Regions from separate parts of the Nonomuraea recticatena genome, predicted to be linked through region 3. Evidence: predicted binding sites of a transcription regulator. Region 3 holds the regulator's gene; each other region holds the start of a gene.

Region 1 (3,275 bases), on a different contig from region 3:
GGTGGTGAGGAACAGCGCCGCGATGGAGGCGGCGTTCTGCAGCGCGGAGCGCGTCACCTTGGCCGGGTCGAGAATGCCCGACTCGAACATGTTGACGTACTCGCCGGTCGCGGCGTTGAGGCCCTCACCCGGAGTCAGGTTGCGGACCTTCTCCACCACGACGCCGCCCTCGAGGCCGGCGTTGATCGCGATCTGCTTCAGCGGCTCCTCAAGAGCCTTGCGCACGATCGCCGCACCGGTGGCCTCGTCGCCCGACAGCTCGAGCTTGTCGAACGCCTTGGTGCCGGCCTGCAGCAGCGCCACGCCACCGCCGGGGACGATGCCCTCCTCGACGGCCGCCTTCGCGTTGCGAACGGCGTCCTCGATGCGGTGCTTGCGCTCCTTGAGCTCGACCTCGGTCGCGGCACCCGCCTTGATGACGGCGACGCCACCGGCGAGCTTGGCCAGGCGCTCCTGGAGCTTCTCGCGGTCGTAGTCGGAGTCGGTGCGCTCGATCTCGGCACGGATCTCGTTGACCCGGCCCGCGATCTGCTCGGCGTCACCGGCGCCGTCGACGATGGTGGTCTCGTCCTTGGTGACGACGACCTTGCGCGCGCGGCCCAGCAGGTCGAGGGTGGCGGACTCGAGCTTGAGACCGACCTCCTCGGCGATGACCTGACCACCGGTCAGGGTCGCGATGTCACCCAGCATGGCCTTGCGACGGTCACCGAAGCCCGGAGCCTTGACGGCCACGGAGCGGAACAGGCCGCGGATCTTGTTGACGACCAGGGTGGCCAGAGCCTCGCCCTCGACGTCCTCAGCGATGATCAGCAGCGGCTTGCCGGCCTGCACGACCTTGTCGAGCAGGGGCAGCAGGTCCTTGTTGGCCGAGACCTTGGAGTTGACGATGAGGATGTAGGGGTCCTCAAGGACAGCTTCCATACGCTCGGGGTCGGTCACGAAGTAACCGGAGTTGTAACCCTTGTCGAAGCGCATGCCCTCGGTGAGCTCGAGCTCGAGGCCGAAAGCGTTGCTCTCCTCGACGGTGATGACGCCTTCCTTGCCAACCTTGTCCATCGCCTCGGCGATGAGGTTGCCGATCTCGACGTCACCGGCGGAGATGGAGGCCGTCGAAGCGATCTGCTCCTTGGTCTCCACGTCCTTGGCCAGCTTGGAGAGCTCCTCGCTGACGCGCTCGACAGCCGCCTCGATGCCCTTCTTCAGGGACATCGGGTTGGCGCCGGCGGCGACGTTGCGGAGGCCCTCACGGACCAGCGCCTGGGCGAGCACGGTGGCGGTGGTGGTGCCGTCACCCGCGACGTCGTCCGTCTTCTTGGCGACTTCCTTGACCAGCTCAGCGCCGATCTTCTCCCACGGGTCCTCGAGCTCGATCTCCTTGGCGATGGATACACCATCGTTGGTGATCGTGGGAGCGCCCCACTTCTTTTCCAGCACGACGTTACGGCCCTTGGGGCCGAGGGTCACCTTGACGGCGTCGGCGAGCTGGTTCATACCGCGCTCGAGACCGCGCCGGGCGTCCTCGTCAAACGCGATCATCTTGGCTGCCATAAGGCTAGACCTCCCAGATGCAGGGTGGCTTTCAGCGGACCGAGCCGACGCCCGCGACGGCATGGGTCCGACTCCATTCGGCGGACCCCATCGTCTCGATCCCGGTGTCTGGCACTCTCACAACGAGAGTGCCAACGAACTGTTTAGCACTCTACCCTGTCGAGTGCAAGCCAGCGACACACATGCCCAGGTCATGCCCCAGACTATGGCCACAGGCCCGACCGGCTGACGCGGATCGGGCCTGCTGAGTCGACGTACAGGACGTGGCAGATCCGCACGGACTGCGTTGCCGTGTGAGCTGCCCGCGCATACCGGCGACGTGGGGCGTCAGACCGCCCTGACCGCCTCCGCCTGGGGACCCTTCTGGCCCTGGGTGATCTCGAACTCGACGCGCTGGCCCTGTTCGAGCGACCGGTAGCCATCCATCATGATCGCTGAGTAATGGACGAACACATCTTTACCACCGTCTACCGCGATGAAGCCGTAGCCCTTGTCCGCGTTGAACCACTTGACGGTGCCCTGCGCCACTTCCGACTCCTCTTACTGGGCTCCGGACCTCGCCCATTCCACTCGCGAGATCCGCGACCGGCATGACTTATGGGGAAATCAGCCGGACGATCGCCCTCGACCATACCTGTGCAAACCCGTAGGACAACAGAGTCAATCGAGCGGGCATTCTTCCCGTCACGAAAAAGGTAGTTAAACATTCCACTTTCGTGACGGCCTGAACACCAAAAACGCCCGCGAGGGGCATAACCCCCCACGGGCGTCGTCGGCAAGGAAAGCGTCAGCCGCCGGCCACGGCCGGGATGATGGAGATCTGCGCTCCCGCCGGAGTGGCGCTGTCGAGTCCGCCTACAAAACGGACGTCCTCTTCTCCCACATAAACGTTAACAAAACGGCGAATCTTGCCCGATTCATCCAAAATTCGCGCACCGATACCGGGATAGTCGGCATCGAGCTTCTGCAGCACCTCACGAAGAGTGTCGCCCTCGCCACTCACCTCCGCGTTACCGCCGGTGTACGTGCGCAGAATGGTGGGAATCCGCACCGAAACGCTCATGACTTGTACCTTTCCTTTCAGACAGCCGCGCGGAACGCGTCGAGGGACGGCCGGATCACAGCCGTGGGAGCGGCGTCGTCCGCGATGGCGTCGAGCGTCTTGAGCCCGTCGCCGGTGTTGAGGACCACGGTCGTGAGCGACGGGTCGAGCCGCCCGCTCTCGACGAGCTTCTTCAGCACACCGACCGTCACCCCGCCCGCGGTCTCCGCGAAGATGCCCTCGGTCGAGGCGAGCAGCTTGATCGCCGACACCACCTCGGTGTCGGTGACGTCCTCCACCGCCCCGCCCGTACGGCGGGCGATGTCGAGCACGTAGGGCCCGTCGGCGGGGTTGCCGATGGCCAGCGACTTGGCGATGGTGTTCGGCTTGACCGGCTGGACCACGTCGTGCCCCGCCTTGAAGGCCGTGGAGACCGGCGAGCACCCCGCCGCCTGCGCCGCGAAGATCTTGTAGGGCTTGTCCTCGACGAGCCCGAGCGAGATCAGCTCCTTGAAGCCCTTGTCGATCTTCGTGAGCTGCGAGCCGGAGGCCACCGGGATGATGATCTGGTCGGGCAGCTCCCAGCCGAGCTGCTCGGCGATCTCGTAGGCCAGCGTCTTCGACCCCTCGGCGTAGTAAGGCCGCAGGTTGACGTTGACGAACCCCCACTTGTCGCCGAGCGGGT
Region 2 (3,275 bases), on a different contig from region 3:
GCAAGCGCTCGATGTCGACCGCTGACGCGCGTTTCTTGATAGTCGCATTTCCGACCTGGCGTGCGCGGAGGGCGGCTCGCAGGCGTTTGACGGAAAACGGCATGGCTTCGTGCACCTCGTACCTGGAGGCCCATTCGGTGTCGACCGGATCGTCGCCGGTGATGTAGGCGATCATCGGGTCGGCGAGGCGGCCGCCGACCCTGCCTGCCACCTCGGCCACCAGGTGCGCGCGAATGGCCGCGCCGTCCGGCTCGTAGACGAAGCGCCCCATCGGACCGACCTCGGCCTCGGCGCCGGTGGCGGTGAGCGTGCTCCCTCCGGGCAGCAGCGTCGCCCTCCTGACGCCCGCGCCGCCCGAGAGGCGCCCGGTCCAGAGGACGGCCTCCTTGACCTCGCCCCTGTGCGAGACCCACTCCGCCTCCGCCCCCTCGGGGACGAACTCGTAAGGGATGCCGGGCGCCACCTTCAGGCAGGCGGCAGGCGCCCTGCCGAGCAGGTCGAGGACCACGGGCCACGGCGGCGAGTAGGCGTGGGGGTCGAAGGTCCTGCCCCTGGCCGTACGGCGGGCGGGGTCGGCGAACAGCACGTCGTAGCCGGAGGGGTCCACGGTGGCGGCGTCGGCCGTACGGACCGTGGCCAGCTCCGACAGCCCGAGCGCGTCGATGTTGGCGCGCGCGACGGCCACGGTCAGCGGGTCGGTGTCGACGGCGTCGACCTCGCAGCCGGCTCTGGCCAGCGCGATCAGGTCGCCGCCGATGCCGCAGCACACGTCGACGACGCGCTGCCCTGGACGGAAGCGGGCGGCGCGGTGCTCGGCGACCTCGCGGCGGGTGGCCTGCTCGACGCCGTGAGGGGTGAAGTACATCGACGCCGCGTCGTCGCCGAACTTCGCCACGGCCCGTTGGCGGAGCGTGGCCTGGGTGAGGGCGGCCGAGGTGAGGTCGGCGTCGTGGGTCCTGCGCATCCTGGTGGCGGCCACGACGGGATCGGCGCCCATCAGCTCGACGGCTTCGGCGAGTGCTCGCTGCCCGCGAGGCGTCAGAAGGGAGAGGAAGGCGTCGTGGTCCACGCCGTACGACGTTAGTGCAGGCACCCGGGGACGAGGCCGAGGGGCAAGGTGCGAGATGTCGCCCGATGGGTGATTGGGGAGGCGGCGGAATCACGCTCTAAGCGGAGCGGGGCGGTTCGTGTTGACGGGCAGGGCCTGCTTGCATATGTTTCGTGTTGGCACTCTCATACCGAGAGTGCCAACGTGCGACGAGGCAGGTCTGACACCCGCGACGGCAGGCCCAGCTGGTCGCCTCTTCTAGATCATTCAAATCTGAAGGGGAGGTCCGATCGTGACGACCGCCACTAAGGTTCCCGTTAAGCCGCTCGGCGACCGCATTGTGGTCCAGCCGCTTGAGGCCGAGCAGACCACCGCTTCCGGCCTGGTCATCCCGGACACCGCCAAGGAGAAGCCGCAGGAGGGCAAGGTTCTTGCGGTGGGCCCCGGCAACTGGGACGAGGACGGCGACAAGCGGATTCCGCTCGACGTCAGCGAGGGCGACATCGTCCTCTACAGCAAGTACGGCGGCACCGAGGTCAAGTACGGCGGCGAGGAGTACCTCGTGCTCTCCGCCCGTGACGTTCTCGCCATCATCGAGAAGTAAGCCGTGAGAAAGCCCCGGGCCCGCAAGTGCCCGGGGCTTTCTACGCTGAGAGGACTTTTCCCATGCCGAAGATCCTGGAGTTCGAAGAGGACGCACGGCGCGCTCTCGAGCGTGGCGTCAACGCCCTCGCGGACGCAGTCAAGGTGACCCTGGGCCCGCGCGGCCGCAACGTGGTCATCGACAAGAAGTTCGGTGCGCCGACGATCACCAACGACGGTGTCACCATCGCCCGTGAGGTCGAGCTCGAGGCGCCTTACGAGAACCTCGGCGCCCAGCTCGCCAAGGAAGTGGCGACCAAGACCAACGACATCGCGGGTGACGGCACCACCACCGCGACCGTCCTGGCCCAGGCCATGGTCCGCGAGGGCCTGCGCAACGTGGCGGCGGGCGCCTCCCCGCTGTCGCTCAAGCGCGGCATCGACCTGGCCGCCAGGGCCGTCAGCGAGAAGCTGCTGGCCACCGCGAGGCCGGTCGAGGACAAGAAGGAGATCGCCAATGTCGCGACGATCTCCGCTCAGGACGCCAAGATCGGCGAGCTGATCGCCGAGGCGTTCGACAAGGTGGGCAAGGACGGTGTCATCACCGTCGAAGAGTCCAACGCCATGGGCATGGAGCTCGAGTTCACCGAGGGCCTGCAGTTCGACAAGGGTTACCTGTCGGCCTACATGGTCACCGACCCCGAGAGGATGGAGTCGGTCCTCGAGGACCCCTACATCCTGATCCACCAGGGCAAGATCGCCTCCATCGCCGACTTCCTGCCGCTGCTCGAGAAGGTCGCCCAGACCAAGAAGCAGCTGCTGGTCATCGCCGAGGACGTCGAGGGCGAGGCCCTGGCCGTCCTGGTGACCAACAAGATCCGCGGCACCTTCACCTCCGTCGCCGTCAAGGCGCCCGGCTTCGGTGACCGCCGCAAGGCCATGCTGCAGGACATCGCGATCCTGACCAACGGCCAGGTCGTCAGCGAGGAGATCGGCCTCAAGCTCGACCAGGTCGGCCTCGAGGTGCTCGGCAGCGCCCGCCGCGTCGTCGTCACCAAGGACGCCACCACGATCGTGGACGGCGCCGGTGAGGCGCAGGCGATCGAGGACCGCGTCAAGGAGATCAAGCTCGCCATCGAGCAGTCCGACTCCGACTGGGACCGCGAGAAGCTCCAGGAGCGTCTGGCGAAGCTGTCGGGCGGCGTCTGCGTGCTGCGCGTCGGCGCGGCCACCGAGGTGGAGCTCAAGGAGAAGAAGCACCGCCTCGAGGACGCGATCTCCGCGACCCGCGCCGCGATCGAGGAGGGCATCGTCTCCGGCGGTGGCTCCGCGCTGATCCACGTCTCCAAGGACCTCGACGACCTCGGTCTGTCCGGCGACGAGGCCACTGGCGTGGGCGTCGTCCGCCGCGCGCTCGCCGAGCCCGCCCGCTGGATCGCCGAGAACGCCGGCCTCGAGGGCTACGTCGTCACCCACAAGGTCTCCGAGCTGCCCGTCGGTCACGGCCTCAACGCCGCGACCGGTGAGTACGGCGACCTGGTGGCGCAGGGCGTCATCGACCCGGTCAAGGTCACCCGCTCGGCCGTGCAGAACGCCGCGTCCATCGCCGGCATGCTGCTCACGACCGAGGTGCTCGTGGTGGACA
Region 3 (3,275 bases):
CGACGCACCGCCGCCGCGTGCCGTCCTTCGGGGCCGCCGAGCACGAACTGCCCGAGGCCGAGGTCGGCGGCGTCCGCGAGGAACACGGGAACAGTCACACGCATCTCCCCCTGCACGGGCGATGTAACGGCGGCCAGCCGGCTCGCGCTGGAGAAGCGTGATGGAAGGACGCCAGCCCCGTGACCGCACTGGCGCCAGACCGGCTGGCCGTACAGAAAACGACTATCGGTTATCGGCCGTTGAAAGCATCACGGAGCCGAGAGAAAAAACCCTGTTGTCCGGGGGCGAACTTGCCAGGGGGACGCTCTTCCCCGCGAAGCTTGGACAGCTCCCTGAGCAGGTCCTCCTGCGCCTGGTCGAGGCGCATCGGGGTCTCGACGTTGACGTGGATCAGCAGGTCGCCCCTGCCGGTCTCGTTGAGCCGCTGCACGCCGCGGCCGTACATCGTGATGACCTGCCCCGACTGGGTGCCGGGCCGCACGTCGATCTCCTCGGCCCCGTCGAGGGTCTCGACGGTCAGCGACGTGCCGAGCGCGGCCGCCGTCATCGGGATCTGCACCGTGCAGTGCAGGTCGTCTCCTCGCCGTTCGAATATGTCGTGCGGCTTCTCGACGATCTCGAGGAACAGGTCTCCGGGCGGGCCGCCGCCAGGGCCGACCTCGCCCTCGCCGGCCAGCTGGATGTGGGTGCCGTCCTCGACGCCCGCGGGGATGCGGACCTTGATCGTACGGCGGGTGCGGACCCTGCCGTCGCCCGAGCACTCCTGGCAGGGGTGCCTGATGATCGAGCCGAACCCGCCACACTGGGGGCACGGCCTCGAGGTCATGACCTGACCCAGGAAGGACCTGGTGACCTGGGAGATCTCACCGCGGCCCTGACACATGTCGCAGGTGTCGGGGTGGGTGCCCGGCGCCGCGCCCGAGCCCGCGCAGACCTCGCACAGCACCGCGGTGTCGACGTTCAGCTCGCGCGTGGTGCCGAACGCCGACTCGCGCAGGTCGAGCTCGACCCTGATCGTGGCGTTGCGGCCCCGCCTGGCCCTGCTGCGCGGCCCGCGGGCGCCGCCCGCCGAGCCGAAGAAGGCGTCCATGATGTCGCTGAAGGGGAAGCCCGCGCCGAAGCCGCCAGCACCCGCTCCCGCACCGGCGCCGGCGAAGGGGTCGGCTCCGAGGTCGTACATCTGGCGCTTGTTGGGATCGGACAGGACCTCGTAGGCCTGCGTGATCTCCTTGAAGCGCTCCTGGGTCTCAGGATCGGGATTCACGTCGGGGTGCAGCTCGCGGGCCAGCCGACGATAGGCCTTCTTGATCTCGTCCTGACTGGCGTCACGGCGCACCCCGAGGGTGCCGTAGTAGTCGTTTGCCACTTATCGACCTCTTATGAAGCAGCCAGGATCTGGCTGACGTAGCGTGCCACGGCGCGCACAGCGCCCATCGTCACGGGGTAGTCCATCCGGGTGGGGCCGAGCACGCCGAGGCGGGCTCCCGAACCGTAACCGGTCGCGACGAGGGACGTGCCCCGCAGTCCTGTGTAGGGGTTTTCCGAGCCGATCCTGACGGTGAGGGTGGTCGGCATGTCGGAGGTCTCGCCGAGCAGGCGCATCAACACCACCTGTTCTTCGAGCGCCTCGAGAACGTCTCGCAGGCCCGTGGTGAAATCGGCGCCCGCCAGGTTGGCGGCCCCCGCGAAGACGATCTTCTCATCATGGCGCTCGACGAGGGTCTCCAGCAGCACCGACAGAATCGTCGCCGCGGCGGGCCGGTCTTCGACGGGCAACCGTTGGGGCAGGTCGGAGACCTGATCGGGGACCTGGCTGAGCCCGCAGCCGTCGAGGCAGGCGTTGAGCATCGCGCGCAGATGCGCGATCCTCGACTCCTCGATGCGCTCGGGCAGCTCGATGACGCGCTGCTCGACCCGGCCGGTGTTCGTGATCAGCACGAACATCACCCGCCTGTCGGTCAGCGGCACGAGCTCGAGATGGCGCACGGTCGACTGCGACAGCGCCGGGTACTGCACCACCGCTACCTGCCTGGTCAGCTGGGCGAGCAGCCTGACCGTGCGGGTGACCACGTCGTCGAGGTCGACCGCGCCTGCGAGGAAGGTCTCGATGGCCCTGCGCTCGGCTCCTGACAGGGGCTTGATCTGTGAGAGCTTGTCGACGAAGAGCCGGTAGCCCTTGTCGGTCGGCACCCTGCCCGCACTCGTGTGAGGCTGGGTGATGTAGCCCTGTTCCTCCAGCGCGGCCATGTCGTTCCTGACCGTGGCCGGGGAGACGTTGAGGTTGTGGCGATCGGCCAGCGCCTTGGAGCCCACCGGTTCGTTGGTGGAGACGTAGTCCTCGACAATGGCGCGGAGCACCGCCAGCTTCCGATCATCGAGCATGTGCTCACCTCCCTGCCTCTTGAGGAAACGACAGGTCTAGCACTCTGTGTTCCCGAGTGCCAAGTGTACGGCCCTCGCCCACAGGGTGCGATAACGCGCGGAATCAAGCCGGTTGCAAGCCGCACGCCGACAATACTGCCCATGACCGACGATCCCTCCCGTGCGCGCGGCACCCGCGAGCGAGGAGTGATTTGCTACGGTCCCCCCATGTACGAGCGTGACGTGCTTGCGGGGAACTGGCGGCGCCCGGGCAAGGGGACGATCCCTTCCGTGCCCGCCGAGCGCGATCTGGTCGTGGAGGACGCCGACAGCGGCTTCTGCGGCGCGGTGGTGGCCTGTGACAAGGAGGCGGTCACCTTGGAGGACCGCTTCGGCAGGCGCAGGCTGTTCCCCCTGGCCCCCGCCGCCTTCCTGCTGGAGGGCAAGCCCGTGACGCTGGTACGGCCGGCCCCCGCCACGGCGAGGGCTCCCCGCCGCAGCGCCTCCGGTTCGGTCGCGGTCGAGGGACTGCGCGCCCGCGTCGCCAGGGAGAGCCGCATCTACGTCGAAGGCGTGCACGACGCCGCCCTGGTGGAGAAGATCTGGGGCCACGACCTTCGCGTGGAAGGCGTCGTCGTGGAGTACCTGGAGGGCGTCGACGACCTGCCCGCGATCGTCGAGGAGTTCGGGCCCGCCCCTGGCCGCAGGCTCGGTGTGCTGGTCGACCACCTCGTGGAGGGCTCCAAGGAGAGCCGCATCGCCGCCAGGGTGACCTCGCCGCACGTGCTGGTGGTCGGGCACCCCTTCATCGACATCTGGCAGGCGGTCAAGCCTTCCGTCCTTCGCATCCCCGCCTGGCCCGACGTGCCTCGCGGGGTGCCGTGGAAGGAGGGGGTGATCGCGGCGCTGGGGTG

Evidence for each region. Region 3 encodes HrcA, which represses chaperone genes, less so after heat shock. Its sites were predicted from a motif close to TTGGCACTCTCNNNNNGAGAGTGCCAA; they were not measured.
Region 1: the regulator HrcA is predicted to act here: its motif matches at 1,657-1,683, upstream of groL (chaperonin GroEL).
Region 2: the regulator HrcA is predicted to act here: its motif matches at 1,225-1,251, upstream of groES (co-chaperone GroES).

The regions. Positions count from the first base shown of each region.
Region 1 is NZ_BAAATE010000036.1:33,277-36,551, reverse strand. Features, by position in the region: gene groL (chaperonin GroEL) at 1-1,548, opposite strand, end outside; gene ABFX50_RS42080 (cold-shock protein) at 1,876-2,076, opposite strand; gene ABFX50_RS42075 (MoaD/ThiS family protein) at 2,336-2,611, opposite strand; gene thrC (threonine synthase) at 2,629-3,275, opposite strand, start outside.
Region 2 is NZ_BAAATE010000001.1:548,152-551,426, reverse strand. Features, by position in the region: gene ABFX50_RS02510 (class I SAM-dependent methyltransferase) at 1-1,069, opposite strand, end outside; gene groES (co-chaperone GroES) at 1,341-1,652, shown strand; gene groL (chaperonin GroEL) at 1,715-3,275, shown strand, end outside.
Region 3 is NZ_BAAATE010000003.1:141,261-144,535, reverse strand. Features, by position in the region: gene ABFX50_RS06975 (16S rRNA (uracil(1498)-N(3))-methyltransferase) at 1-98, opposite strand, end outside; gene dnaJ (molecular chaperone DnaJ) at 230-1,366, opposite strand; gene hrcA (heat-inducible transcriptional repressor HrcA) at 1,378-2,382, opposite strand; gene ABFX50_RS06960 (DUF3097 domain-containing protein) at 2,590-3,275, shown strand, end outside.